3 regions of the Undibacterium sp. RuRC25W genome follow, and region 1 is predicted to be linked to each of the others. Evidence: predicted binding sites of a transcription regulator. Region 1 holds the regulator's gene; each other region holds the start of a gene.
The links. The regulator sigma-54, encoded in region 1, starts transcription at its own class of promoters, with help from an activator protein. The targets are predictions, from matches to a motif close to TGGCANGNAANCTGCTTT.
Positions count from the first base shown of each region.

Region 1 (4,287 bases):
TGTAGATCAGAAATCCAATACAGTCCTACCGAAACGCGAACACGATATAGTGCGCCTGTATGACAACGTGACCGTTGAACGCCCAGAGGGCGACAACTCACATTTTATGCGTTTAGAAACAGATTATCTGATGTTGACCCCGGATGATGATTTAATTACTTCGGATCATCCCGTCACATTATTTACCCACGGTATAGAATCTCATGCAATTGGTATGGTCGCTAATAATTCAACGCAGCAACTGGAATTATTAAGCAAAGTACGCGCACGTTTAAAAAAACGTGTTGATTGAGAACTTACCTGACAAGAAACCCAATTAGAAAGTAAACCATGCGCCTGACTCTCATTTCTACTCGTCAGATTGTGAGCTCGATAGTATTTTTTGGCCTCTGCACTTCGGTAGTTTTATCGGCACACGCCGAAAAAGCCGATAGCAAAAAAGAAATGGTCATTGAAGCGGATCATCTGATCAGTGACGGCAAAACCAATGTCACCACTTGCTCTGGTGATGTGCACATCACCAAAGGGACCTTGGTCGTCAGCGCGGAACGTGCTGTTGCTAGCAAAACCCCTGATGATTTTCAAAACGTAAAACTCTACGCTAAGGCTGGGGGTAAGGTCAGGTTTCGCCAGAAACGCGACGGCGGGCCAGACCTGTGGGTAGAGGGTGAAGCTGAGCGTGCCGAATATGACGAAAAAACAGAATTTATTAAATTCATCTCTCGTGCCAAAGTACGTTACCTTGAAGGTAGCAAGGTCACCGACGAACAAGAAGGCGAGTATCTCTCTTACGATAGTAAAAACGATGTCTTTGTTGGCTCGAATACAAGCAATGGCACTGCTGTATCTGGCGGTGGAAGAATCCGTCTGACTATTCAGCCAAAGAACGACAAATAAAATATCAAAGAAATATAAGATGCCAACCAATACCTCAGAAAAAACCAGCACGCTGGTGGTAAAAGGCCTGCAAAAACGCTACGGCGCGAGGCAGGTTGTCAGAGATGTGTCATTGACCGTGAAGAGCGGCGAAGTTGTTGGCTTGCTTGGCCCTAACGGGGCGGGAAAAACCACCTCGTTTTACATGATTGTTGGCCTCGTCCCATCGGATGGTGGAAGTATTACCATAGACGGCATACCCGCCTCTGGACTGGCGATTCATGAACGTGCGGTCTTAGGTTTATCTTACTTACCGCAAGAAGCCTCAGTTTTTAGAAAACTCACTGTTGAAGAAAACATCCGCGCGGTTTTGGAGATACAAAAAGATGAAAATAACAAATTTTTATCTAAAGGTGTTATTCAACAACGACTAGATGCCTTATTGGCAGATTTACAAATCGAAAAAATCCGCGACAACCCTGCCTTATCTCTGTCGGGGGGGGAGCGGCGACGCGTCGAAATTGCCCGTGCTTTGGCAACAAATCCGCGGTTCGTCCTGTTAGATGAACCATTTGCGGGCGTTGATCCCATCGCGGTCATTGAGATTCAGCGTATCGTACGCTTTCTCAAAGAGCGTGGTATTGGCGTTTTGATCACTGACCACAACGTGCGTGAAACATTGGGTATCTGTGATCATGCCTATATCATCAATCAAGGTGCAGTATTAGCCAGTGGCAAGCCTGACGACATCATTGAAAATGAATCGGTCAGACGGGTGTATCTGGGAGAACATTTCCGGATGTGACGGAAGCATCATGAAACAAAGCCTGCAACTCCGCACTTCCCAGCATCTGGCGCTCACTCCACAATTGCAACAATCGATACGGTTATTGCAATTGTCGACCCTTGAGTTACATCAGGAACTGGAAACACTACTCATCGAGAACCCACTCTTGGAACGGGTCGATGATCCTATGGATAATGCAGTCAGGCTATTGGCAGATGGCGCAATCAATAGCACCAGTACAACACCTGATGCAGGCATGGAAATACCAGATTTACAAGCAAATACCACTACGTCGCAGGATTCACAATCTGACACTGAATTTGCAACGAATGACAGTGTCAGCGCAAACGAGGAAGACTGGAGCTTCAATGATGCGCCAGCAGGCCAATACAATGCCGAAGATGATGACGGTCAACGTCAGCTAGAAGCAGCGCACATTGGTCTGCGTGAGCATTTATCAGAACAAATGCGACTCAATTTGCGCGAACCGCGTGATTTGGCGCTGGTTGAACTCATCATTGATGCCATTGATGATAATGGTTATCTCAGCGAAACATTAGAAGAAATTCATGCGAGTCTGCCAATAGAACTGACTGTTGAGCTAGAAGAATTATCATTTGCGCTCTCTATGGTGCAAAGTTTCGACCCCGCCGGAGTCGGTGCAAGATGTCCGGCAGAATGTTTGGCATTGCAGATAAAACGTTTACCTCATATCCCATTCGTGACGCGTCGCTTGGCATTAAGTATTGTTGAAAATCAATTAAATTTATTTGCCCAACGGGACTTCACTAAATTAAAGAAAATTTTTGATTGTGATGATGAAGATTTACGTGAAGCACAGCTTGTCATCCGAACATGCAAACCACGCCCAGGCAGTGAATTTGCTAAAAGTAGTTCAGACTATGTCGTCCCAGATGTAATTGTCAAAAAAACGGCGAATGGCTGGCAAGTCGTACTCAATCAGGACGTCATGCCCAAACTGCGCGTGAGTAGCATGTACGCGAATCTGATGCGTCAGCATCGCGGCGAAAATGGTCTAAACACCCAACTCCAGGAAGCACGCTGGCTCATCAAAAATATGCGCCAACGCTTTGAAACCATATTGCGCGTTGCGCAAGCGATAGTAGAAAGGCAGCGTAATTTTTTTACGCACGGTGCAGTTGCTATGCGCCCCCTTGTTTTGCGCGAAATAGCTGATACACTAGGACTACACGAAAGCACAATTTCTCGTGTAACGACCCAAAAATACATGTTGACCCCACATGGCATGTTTGAGTTGAAGTACTTTTTCGGCAGCCATGTCGCGACGGAAACTGGGGGAGAAGCATCGTCCACCGCGATACGAGCACTCATCAAGCAGTTGATAGGAGCAGAAGACCAGAAGAACCCACTCTCTGACAGTAAAATTGCAGACATGCTGGGTGAACAGGGCATGGTAATTGCCCGACGTACCGTCGCCAAATACCGAGAAGCCTTGAAAATTCCTCCAGTGAGTATGCGTAAATCTTTATAAGTTTGTCCTTGTATTTACGGTTTAAATTGCTATATATGATTTAGCTCAAAACACTTCCGATGAAATGAGCGCATCATCATAGTATGGAACATTATTATAGGAGCACAGTATGAATCTCACCATCAGTGGACATCACGTCGAAGTAACTCCTGCAATTCGCGAATACGTACATACCAAGCTAGAACGGGTACGGCGTCACTTTGATCAAGTCATTGATATTGCCGTCATCCTGACGGTAGACAAGCTCCGAGAAAAAGAAAAACGTCACAAAGCCGATATCAATCTACACATCAGCGGAAAAGATATCCATGTTGAAAGTCTGGCGCATGATTTATATGCCGCCATTGATTCACTGGTCGACAAACTGGACCGTCAAGTCATTAAGCATAAAGACAAAATTCAGGAACATCAGCACGATGCAATAAAACATATGCCAGACCCGGCATCGGCATAATTTCCATCCCCTGAATAATCGGGGACATCAAAACAAAGGACGCTTTCTGGCGTCCTTTTTTGTTTATACCAAGCTCTTTGTTTAGCGATGTTGAAAGCACGTGACGTCTTGCCAACCAAAGCATAAAATGATTGCTTCATCACGATCAATTTATTGGTAATCCTATGAGCGAACACGTCCTGACATCCGTTAAAAATCATATCGGTTTTATTACGCTTGACCGCCCCAAAGCCCTTAATTCATTATCTCTGGACATGGTACGCGCGATGACTGCTAGCTTGCTCCAGTGGCGAGAAGATGAACACATCCGTGCCGTGTTTATTCAGAGTAGTAGCGAAAAGGCTTTATGTGCAGGAGGTGATATTCGCTTTTTTTATGACGTCGGAACAGCAACGCCGACGGGTGACAGCGCGCTATTAGAAGATTTTTTCACCGAAGAATATGCATTAAACCATTTAATTCATTTCTATCCAAAACCTTACATCGCGCTGATGAACGGCGTCGTCATGGGCGGCGGCATGGGCATTGCTCAAGCAGGCCCTGACACTAGCGTGCGCATCGTTACTGAGCGCACAAAAATGGCGATGCCTGAGGTAAATATCGGTTTATTTCCAGATGTCGGTGGTGGTTATTTCTTATCCCGCACACCAGGCCAAA
Region 1 is NZ_JBMPPD010000013.1:40,618-44,904, forward strand. Features, by position in the region: gene lptC (LPS export ABC transporter periplasmic protein LptC) at 1-292, shown strand, start outside; gene lptA (lipopolysaccharide transport periplasmic protein LptA) at 331-897, shown strand; gene lptB (LPS export ABC transporter ATP-binding protein) at 917-1,681, shown strand; gene ACO0KV_RS08075 (RNA polymerase factor sigma-54) at 1,692-3,176, shown strand; gene hpf (ribosome hibernation-promoting factor, HPF/YfiA family) at 3,286-3,630, shown strand; gene ACO0KV_RS08085 (enoyl-CoA hydratase/isomerase family protein) at 3,795-4,287, shown strand, end outside.

Region 2 (4,287 bases), on a different contig from region 1:
AAAAATCCTACGTATCATTGGTATTCCGGAAGCACGTTATCGCGAAGATCCGGTACGCATGCTGCGTGTGGTACGCTTTGCAGCAAAACTGCAGTTTGATATTGATGCCGCTACGCGCGCACCGATCGCTGTCATGGCAACGCTGATCAACAATGTACCTGCTGCTCGGGTGTTTGATGAAATGCTGAAATTGCTGACCAGTGGCCATGCGATGGCATGCTTGCAGCAATTACGCAAAGAAGGCTTGCATCACGGCTTAATGCCTTTACTTGACGTTGTCCTGGAACAGCCATTAGGCGAGAAATTTGTGACGCTGGCGTTGGCGAATACCGATGAACGCGTACAGCAAGGTAAACCTGTCTCTCCGAGCTTTTTGTTTGCTTCACTGTTATGGCATCAGGTGGTGGAGAAGTGGGAAGCCTATAAAATCGCGGGTGAATTCCCGATCCCTGCGCTGCACTTGGCCGCCGATGACGTCTTAAACGCACAGACAGATGCCTTGGCAATTCAACGCAAAATCGGCGCTGACATGCGTGATATCTGGGCGATGCAACCTCGCTTTGAAAAACGTATCGGCAAGACACCATACAAAGTGTTGGAGCATCAGCGCTTGCGAGCAGGCTATGATTTCCTGCTCCTGCGTTGTGCCAGTGGCGAAATCGATGCGGAAATTGGTGAGTGGTGGACCGGCTTTATTAATGGCGATGCCGAACAACGCGAACAACTCATCAATAGCAAACCGAAGAACAGTAGCGCACCCGCTGCGAAGAAACGCAAGCCACGTCGCCGCGGTCCTGCCAAGCCGAAAGCCGAAGAATGATTCAGGCCTACATTGGCATCGGTGCCAATCTGGGTAACGCGCGCGATACCGTGCACGAAGCAATCGTCAGGCTATCGAAGATCGCAGGTTGCCAAGATGTCGTGGCTTCGTCGTTATTCAGCAGTGCACCGATCGACTCAAGCGGCGATGATTATGTCAATGCCGTCGCTCAGTTACGCACCAGTTTAACTGCACAAGCATTGCTCGAAGCACTACAAGACATTGAACACGTGTTTGGACGTGAACGTCCGTATCGTAATGCACCGCGCACTTTAGACCTCGATGTGCTGTTGTATGGCGAAGAGCAGATCAACACAAGCACCCTGACCGTACCGCATCCGCGTATGACGGAACGTGCTTTTGTCTTGCTTCCGCTGGTGCAACTAGCACCTGAGATCAGTATCCCAGGCAACGGAGCAGCAAGTGAATTACTGCCTCAGGTAGAAAATCAGATTATTTTTAAACTTCTCTGACTAGCATTAAACTAGAACAAACGATGGAGCAATTGTCAGAGCGAGTACCGATCAGATTTAGGTTAGACTACGCGGCATCATGTCGTTGCCCCGTTTCGCATGTCAAACCAACAAATAAAAACCTGATCTGAGGTGATGGTGGAGACCAAAACCAGCTGTCAAAAAATCAGATGACAGCATTATCTTTGGAGAAAAGAATGGCTGAATATTTACAAGATCGTAAGGCTGTCAGTGTTCCTGGCTTACAAACTATGCGTGCCAAGGACGAAAAAATCACGATGCTCACCTGCTACGATGCAAGCTTTGCTGCATTGATGGACCGTTGTGGTGTTGAAGTATTGTTGATTGGCGACTCGCTGGGAATGGTCTGCCAGGGACATGAGTCCACCTTACCCGTCACTATCGCCGACATTGCCTACCACACCGCGTCTGTTGCACGGGGCAATAAAAAAGCCTTGATCGTAGCGGACATGCCGTTTGGCAGCTACGCTACGCCAGAATCAGCGTTTCACAACGCTGTCCAACTGGTGCAAGCCGGTGCGCACATGGTGAAACTGGAAGGTGGTACCTGGCTGTTACCCGTTATCAAATTCCTGACTGAACGTTCGATTCCTGTTTGCGCACATCTGGGCTTAACACCCCAGTCCGTCAATACCTTAGGTGGCTACAAGGTACAAGGTAAAACAGATGCTGGCGCTGAACTCCTCAAAACCGAAGCACTGGCCGTGCAAGAAGCTGGCGCGAGCTTACTGGTTCTGGAAGCCATTCCTGCGACGTTAGGAAAAGAAGTCACTGAGTCATTACACATCCCGACCATTGGTATCGGCGCTGGTGTCGATTGCTCTGGTCAAGTGTTAGTCATGCATGACTTGCTGGGTGTGTTCCCGGGACGCAAAGCTCGCTTTGTCAAAAACTTCATGGAAGGTCAGACAAATATCGATGCGGCAGTATCCGCCTATGTCGCTGCAGTAAAAGATCAATCATTCCCAGCACCTGAACACTGTTTTTAAATTAGATTCAGCAAGATAAGCAGGATATAGAACAAGTAGTGCACGGAATGTCTGAGATTTTTAAAATTTTATAAATGATACGAAAGCAGCTTTACGTCATCTATACGTTCGCCTAGACTATTTTTGCACTATTTTTATACCTTCACCGCTATTCTAACTACCATCAAGTCGCCATATTGGTGACGATATATAGGAAGATCACATGAAGAAAAATATCCTGTTGTTGAGTGTCGTTGCAACGCTGATTTCCTCAGCAAGCGCATTTGCTGAAGAAGTAAAACCAGACAATGAAGTCAGCTTCAACGCTAGTCTGGCCAGCGATTATCGTTATCGTGGTATTTCTCAGACCCGCTTAGATCCAGCCTTACAAGGCGGCGCTGACTATACCAACAATCCTACCGGCCTCTATGCAGGTACCTGGTTATCGACCATCAAATGGATTTCCGACACGCCAGGTGCAGGAAGTACTCCCGCCGAATGGGATATTTACGCTGGTAAAAAAGGAGAAGTCACCAAAGACGTTTCTTATGATATCGGCGTTCTGGCCTATGTTTATGTAAACAATAATTTGACTAATGCTGGCATGCGAAATGGGAACACCTTAGAACTCTATGGTCAACTCGGTTACGGTCCAGCCTATATCAAATACTCACATGCAGTGACACCGCTATTCGGTATCGTCGATAGCAAAAACAGCGGCTACCTAGATGCTGGTGCGAATATCAACATCAGCGAAGGCCTGACACTCAATCTGCATGTGGGTTACCAAAAAGTGCAAGGAACAAATTCCAGCGCAGCCACTTACACCGATTATAAAGTCGGCGTCAGCAAAGAGTTGAAACAATTCGGTGACATCACCGTCAGCCTCGCTGCTATTGGTACAAACGCCAATCAGACGTTTTATGCATCACCAGCCAACGGTAAATTTTTGGGTAAAACCAGTGCAGTGTTGATCGCAACAAAAACGTTCTAATGCAGAACGGCCTGAATTCAGCACCGCATCAGACAAAACTATTGATATGAATGGACAAAAACCTTCAGCTGACATGTTGTTGAGCTGAAGGTTTTTTCAACTTCAGATAAGCACGTATCTACGTATCATCGTCCCAAAATAACTGGGCGGTAAGTCGATCGAATTTTACGATAATTCCAAAATTCGTCTGTATAAGCAAGACGATTTTCAGGCTTCATTTCAGCCGCTACGACAAATACTTTCCAGAGACGAACTAGCAGAGTGTTCAGCGTATCGCTGCCATCACGGGCAATCCACTTCCATGACGTGCAATGTACACTTCACCACTAACGTTTCCATCCCTGTCGTGCTCAATATGAATCTTCAGATGTTTATCAGTTGAAACAAAAGTGTTTTTTCCAGCAACGACGACAAGGTGCATCATGTCTTCGTTGTCCAATCTCGCATACAAAGACTGTCCTCGTTTGACAATCTTCAACGCATCCCCATTCGATAACTCATAAACGCCGACAAATTGAGATGCCGCCTCTGCATCCATGTGTCTTACATGGGCTGGTAATTCTATCGTTGGTACAGCAGCCTCTGACGATGGTGTGTCAGCAGCGAACACGGCCTGTTGCACCAACAACAAAGCGCACGTGCCGGTGATGAGAGCGATTAATTTTGACATGATGGTTCCTTTTCTCTGTATAGAAATAACAAATTCTGAAAATAAAATTCAGTCACTCTGTACTGCGGAAGAGTGCTTTGGTTTGTCATTCTTAAGCAGTTTTTCTACACCACATGGAATGACAGCTTGAATCATAAGCAATCAATATCGACAACGAATGATGATTGCGACCAACTGCATTTTTTGAGGCGTGAACAGCGATTTTTAGCGGATCAAGTTTGCGCGATTCAACGAGCGTCGCGCATTGTTCTGAGCACGGTGGGTACATAGTCGATTGGGTTCTTTTTTTTGATTATGTAGAGAAACGGCATTCATTTAAAAATATATTTATAACAACATAT
Region 2 is NZ_JBMPPD010000002.1:87,203-91,489, forward strand. Features, by position in the region: gene pcnB (polynucleotide adenylyltransferase PcnB) at 1-820, shown strand, start outside; gene folK (2-amino-4-hydroxy-6-hydroxymethyldihydropteridine diphosphokinase) at 817-1,293, shown strand; gene panB (3-methyl-2-oxobutanoate hydroxymethyltransferase) at 1,491-2,303, shown strand; gene ACO0KV_RS01530 (TorF family putative porin) at 2,506-3,276, shown strand; gene ACO0KV_RS01535 (hypothetical protein) at 3,542-3,946, opposite strand.
Region 2: a site for sigma-54 is predicted at 2,379-2,396, ahead of ACO0KV_RS01530 (TorF family putative porin). Genes of this name have one in related genera too.

Region 3 (4,287 bases), on a different contig from region 1:
CACCGCAATACGTTAAAGCCAGCAACCACTCGTTGATAATCCCAAGTCATGTAGCCGATACAGGCAAACGCTAAAACAACAACAGAGATAACAAGTTTCGGACTGAGGGCCACTACTCTGGTTGGCCAGCGCAATTGATGTTGCATCCCCATCAAAAGTGCGATGGGTAACAAGATATAAGCATACCAAAGTGGAAATTCAACCATGCTATGTACCAAGGCGGCGAGCAAACACATTCCGGAAAACTGTAATGGCAACAGCTTTCTGGCAGCGATAAAACTTTGCCAGAACCACCACGCAAAGGATACTGATAGCGTCAGCGTCAGTGGCCACCCAATTTCCGCAGCAAAATTAAGAATCAGGTTATGTGCATGCTCTGCATAAGTCGATGAAGAAAAATCAGCTGCAATCTGTACCTGCCCAGCACCAAAGCCAAACCAGCCTACGCCACGCCACGGATGCATCTGCGCCAACGTCCACGCTTGTAGCCACAATCCTTTGCGTTCAGATCGCCCACCCACATGTTCTGCCACATTACCACCAGACATGCCAACAGACGCCGTCATCAATGGTAATAAAAAAACAATCACAAAATACAAACACAGTAAAGCGACGATCGCTACCTGCTGGCGACGCGGAGAATCCCGATTCTGCGCGATCAGCATGATGGTAAAGAGCGGTAAGATAATCCAGCCAATTCTTGATTGCGTCAATGCAATACCAACAATCAAACAGAGCGCCACTAAAAATGACTGGCTTTTCGTTAAATGATTCGCTACGTCATTTTTTTTAAACAAATACCACACACCGGCGAGCGCGAAGCAAAATAGCAACGCTAATTGATTCGGTTGGGCGATATTCGCGTAGGGACGACCCAGCGTCTGGGTAAAGGGAAGATACATGATCATGGGCGACACATCAATCCCAGCGACCTGGATCAACTGCATCAAAAAAGAAAGCACACCCGCAATCAGAAAAACACTAGCGACTAATACGCAAAAGTCTTCCCGACCGCGCTCCGTCGCCGTCAGTGTCGCACCTAAAATCAACGCCACGCCCATCAGTAAAAAATACTGTGCAGGAATCAACGCATCAAACCAAGTAGTTCGATACGGAGAACTCACATCCATCGCAATGATAAATAATAAGGCAACCGGAAAAACAATCAAGGTCGGCACATGCAATAGCAGCTTTTGACCTCTTGCCAGCCATGCCAGACACGCCAACGACAGGAGCATCCCGGAAATAATACTTAGCTCGTGATAATAGCTTCGAAGTGGATGCACATGCCAAGGCAATAAAAAGGACAACAACATGCCAACACTAAGTAGGGCATAAGCCGCATCAGTTTTGCGGTTAGCCCCTGCTGAAACCGCAGCCCACTTCCATAAACCCATAAGGTCGACCGTATCAAAGTAAATCAAACAAATAAAATAACGTACTGCGGGCATTGAGTGAAAACCCGCAGCGCCAGAAAAGACAATCGGCAACCAAGCGGCCGATTCCCCGCCATCACGCGATGAACGACTAAAAATACCCTTCCAGTGGCAAAAATCCTATGATCTTGCCGTTAGTAGCGTTAATCAGCACCGTCCATGTCACCCGTCGTGATACCAGCGGTAAATAGCGTGTTGTTTCCCGAGTAAGTCCAGCTTGGCGAATCATGGCATCAATGATTGGCGTTGAACTGGCGTATTGTTTAAACAAGCGGTCCAGAGGTTTGGCCGCCTTAATGATCTCTTGTTCATGGCCATCGTAGGGAACCCAGAAACTGGGACGAGTACCGATATCCGCACCAGACATCGCTCCCATGATGGCATCATATTTCTCGCTATCGTTTGCTGAGCGCGTACTCATCAATACGGGCCCCGTCATCGATAAACTTCTAAACCGCGGTAAAGCCTTCGGTAACTCATCGGTCTGGACTTCGACGTTGGTTACCACCCTGAAGCGTTGCCCACCTTCAAACACCAGCGCGACTGGTCGTGCAATGTACACCGTATGCGCCCCATAAGTCAGTGCGGCTAATTGTACGATCCCAATCACCGCCAGATCGCGTACCAGAACCGCTCTCTTTTTCGTCGCATCAAAAACGACAAACGTAAGGAGTGGCCCAAGTACAATATCTACCGAACACACAAGCACCAACAAACCAAAGCCACCGCAAATAGTGTCATAAGGAATCGGGTACCATACAAAAAAAACAACCGCGGCCACTACCGCTGCAATCACAGCAGAAAGTGTGAGATGAATTCCGGCAGCCTTTAAACGAGATTTAATTTGGAATTTGCCTAACATGATGTATCACTGATATCACTAATAACAATTAAACAAACCGGAAGCTAACCGTCAACGCTACTTTTGCATCCGTTTGATAGCTTACGAAGAAAATCGAGACATTAACGCCCTAGCACGGCAAACGTCAATCATTCCATGCATTTATTAACCGCCTCAGAAATGAAAACGCTTCATCAAGGTTCACAACCAATATGTTGAACATAAATTGGCATCCCATACATAGGTAGGTTGCCAAATTTTGTCATAAGTCAAAAATTGACATATTTTGTCAGTATCAACAGAGTGAATTTAACTTGATTTTCTCAGTATTTTTTGGGGACGATTCTAAACGATGTCCCCGCGCAAAAAGAATAAATGCATCGTGTCCGTCAGGAATCAGCTAGTAAACATCGTGCCATCAATTATTTTTAGTGTAACAAATAAATAAATCGCTATCGCTTTAATCAACTCTGGCACACTAAATGCTTATGCAGGCTTGTAGTTCATTCCCTAACACTCAAGGAGTTTTTAAATGAAAATCACTAAAAGCATGATTTCTCAAGCACAAAAAGGTTTTACGCTGATCGAATTGATGATCGTTGTTGCGATTATCGGTATCTTGGCAGCTGTTGCATTGCCAGCTTACAAAGACTACACAGTTCGCGCTAAAGTTTCTGAAGTGATTTTGGCTGCTTCCGCTGGTAAAGATGCAGTTGCTGAGTTCTTTGGTGTTAATAATGCATTACCATCAACATCATCTCTGACATTGGCATCCCAAACGACTAAATATGTAGCAAGCGTGGCATGGAATGGTACATCCATCGTTGCTACTTCAACGACTGCTGAATCTGCGATGTCCGCTGGTTCTATCGTGTTGAGTGCAACATCAGCTGGTGTTGGTCAGCTGAACTGGGCATGCACAGGTAACGGTATTGCAAGTAACTACTTGCCAGCTAGCTGCAAATAAATTTTTCTCAGTAATAAAAAAAGCTCCGAATTTTGTCGGAGCTTTTTTTATTGAGATTCGATTTATCAATCGTGGGCAACATCGTTTAAAAGTTATATTTTCAACGCAGCCAATTTGATGCTGATACGCTAATTGTTAGCGACGTCAATCACTAGCAGACCCAACATGAACCAATCCGGCTTAAAGACGAATCGTGATGCAAAAACGATGGCCTTACTAGGATTTTACTTTCTCATCTTCACTGCTATTTTAGGCCTGAATTCTATGCCATATCATTGGTTGATTCGGTCTATATTTACCTTATCTAGCGGCCACCTTGTTGATGCACTCAAAAGCTATTCACCTGTTTTTTTAATTTTGTTTTTGTTTAGCAGACCACAGCTTCATTGGTACTCTGTTGTTGTATCTAGTGGAATTGTAATCTCAGCTATATTCTCACTCAACTCCCCAGACACGGCGTTGTATACATGGCAGTTAAATCAACTTGTTGACGATCTACTTACTTTCTCAAATTTCACTGCAGTTGCAGCTTCGACCGTTCTAGTTCTACGGGTTTGTTCCATAATAAAAACATCCGAAAGTGCTGTGTACGAAAAAAATTTGCGTCATCTGTTTGTCCTCATTCTAGTTTTAATCGCTATTCCTTCTTGTGCACTAGAACTAGAAATAAGTATACATCCAGAAATTCTTGATTTTATTGCAATACACTGGGATTCAGCGAGCCATCTTAGTATCTCACCGGAACTCCATCACCTCGTCGACCTAATACCAGGGTTACCAGAGCTTGTATTTTTGGTTTATACATTTACGCCGATTGGCTTTCTTTTTGTTTGCCTGTTTCAACTTAATGGTTTCCCTAAACAAACTGCATCAGGGGCAAAAACATGGGTAGTTTTATCGGCATGCGCATTGTTGGCATATAATTTCTTTCCAATAACTGGTCCTCGCTACGTCTTTGGTTCTGAATATTTTGTTAATAAGCTCGGTGAGCCAAGCGCATATCCCCTCAGCGCATTCGCTGGTAGCACAGCACCTCGCAATGG
Region 3 is NZ_JBMPPD010000002.1:37,450-41,736, forward strand. Features, by position in the region: gene ACO0KV_RS01330 (Wzy polymerase domain-containing protein) at 1-1,451, opposite strand, end outside; gene tfpZ (TfpX/TfpZ family type IV pilin accessory protein) at 1,528-2,298, opposite strand; gene ACO0KV_RS01340 (pilin) at 2,810-3,244, shown strand; gene ACO0KV_RS01345 (fused MFS/spermidine synthase) at 3,830-4,287, shown strand, end outside.
Region 3: a site for sigma-54 is predicted at 2,749-2,766, ahead of ACO0KV_RS01340 (pilin). Genes of this name have one in related genera too.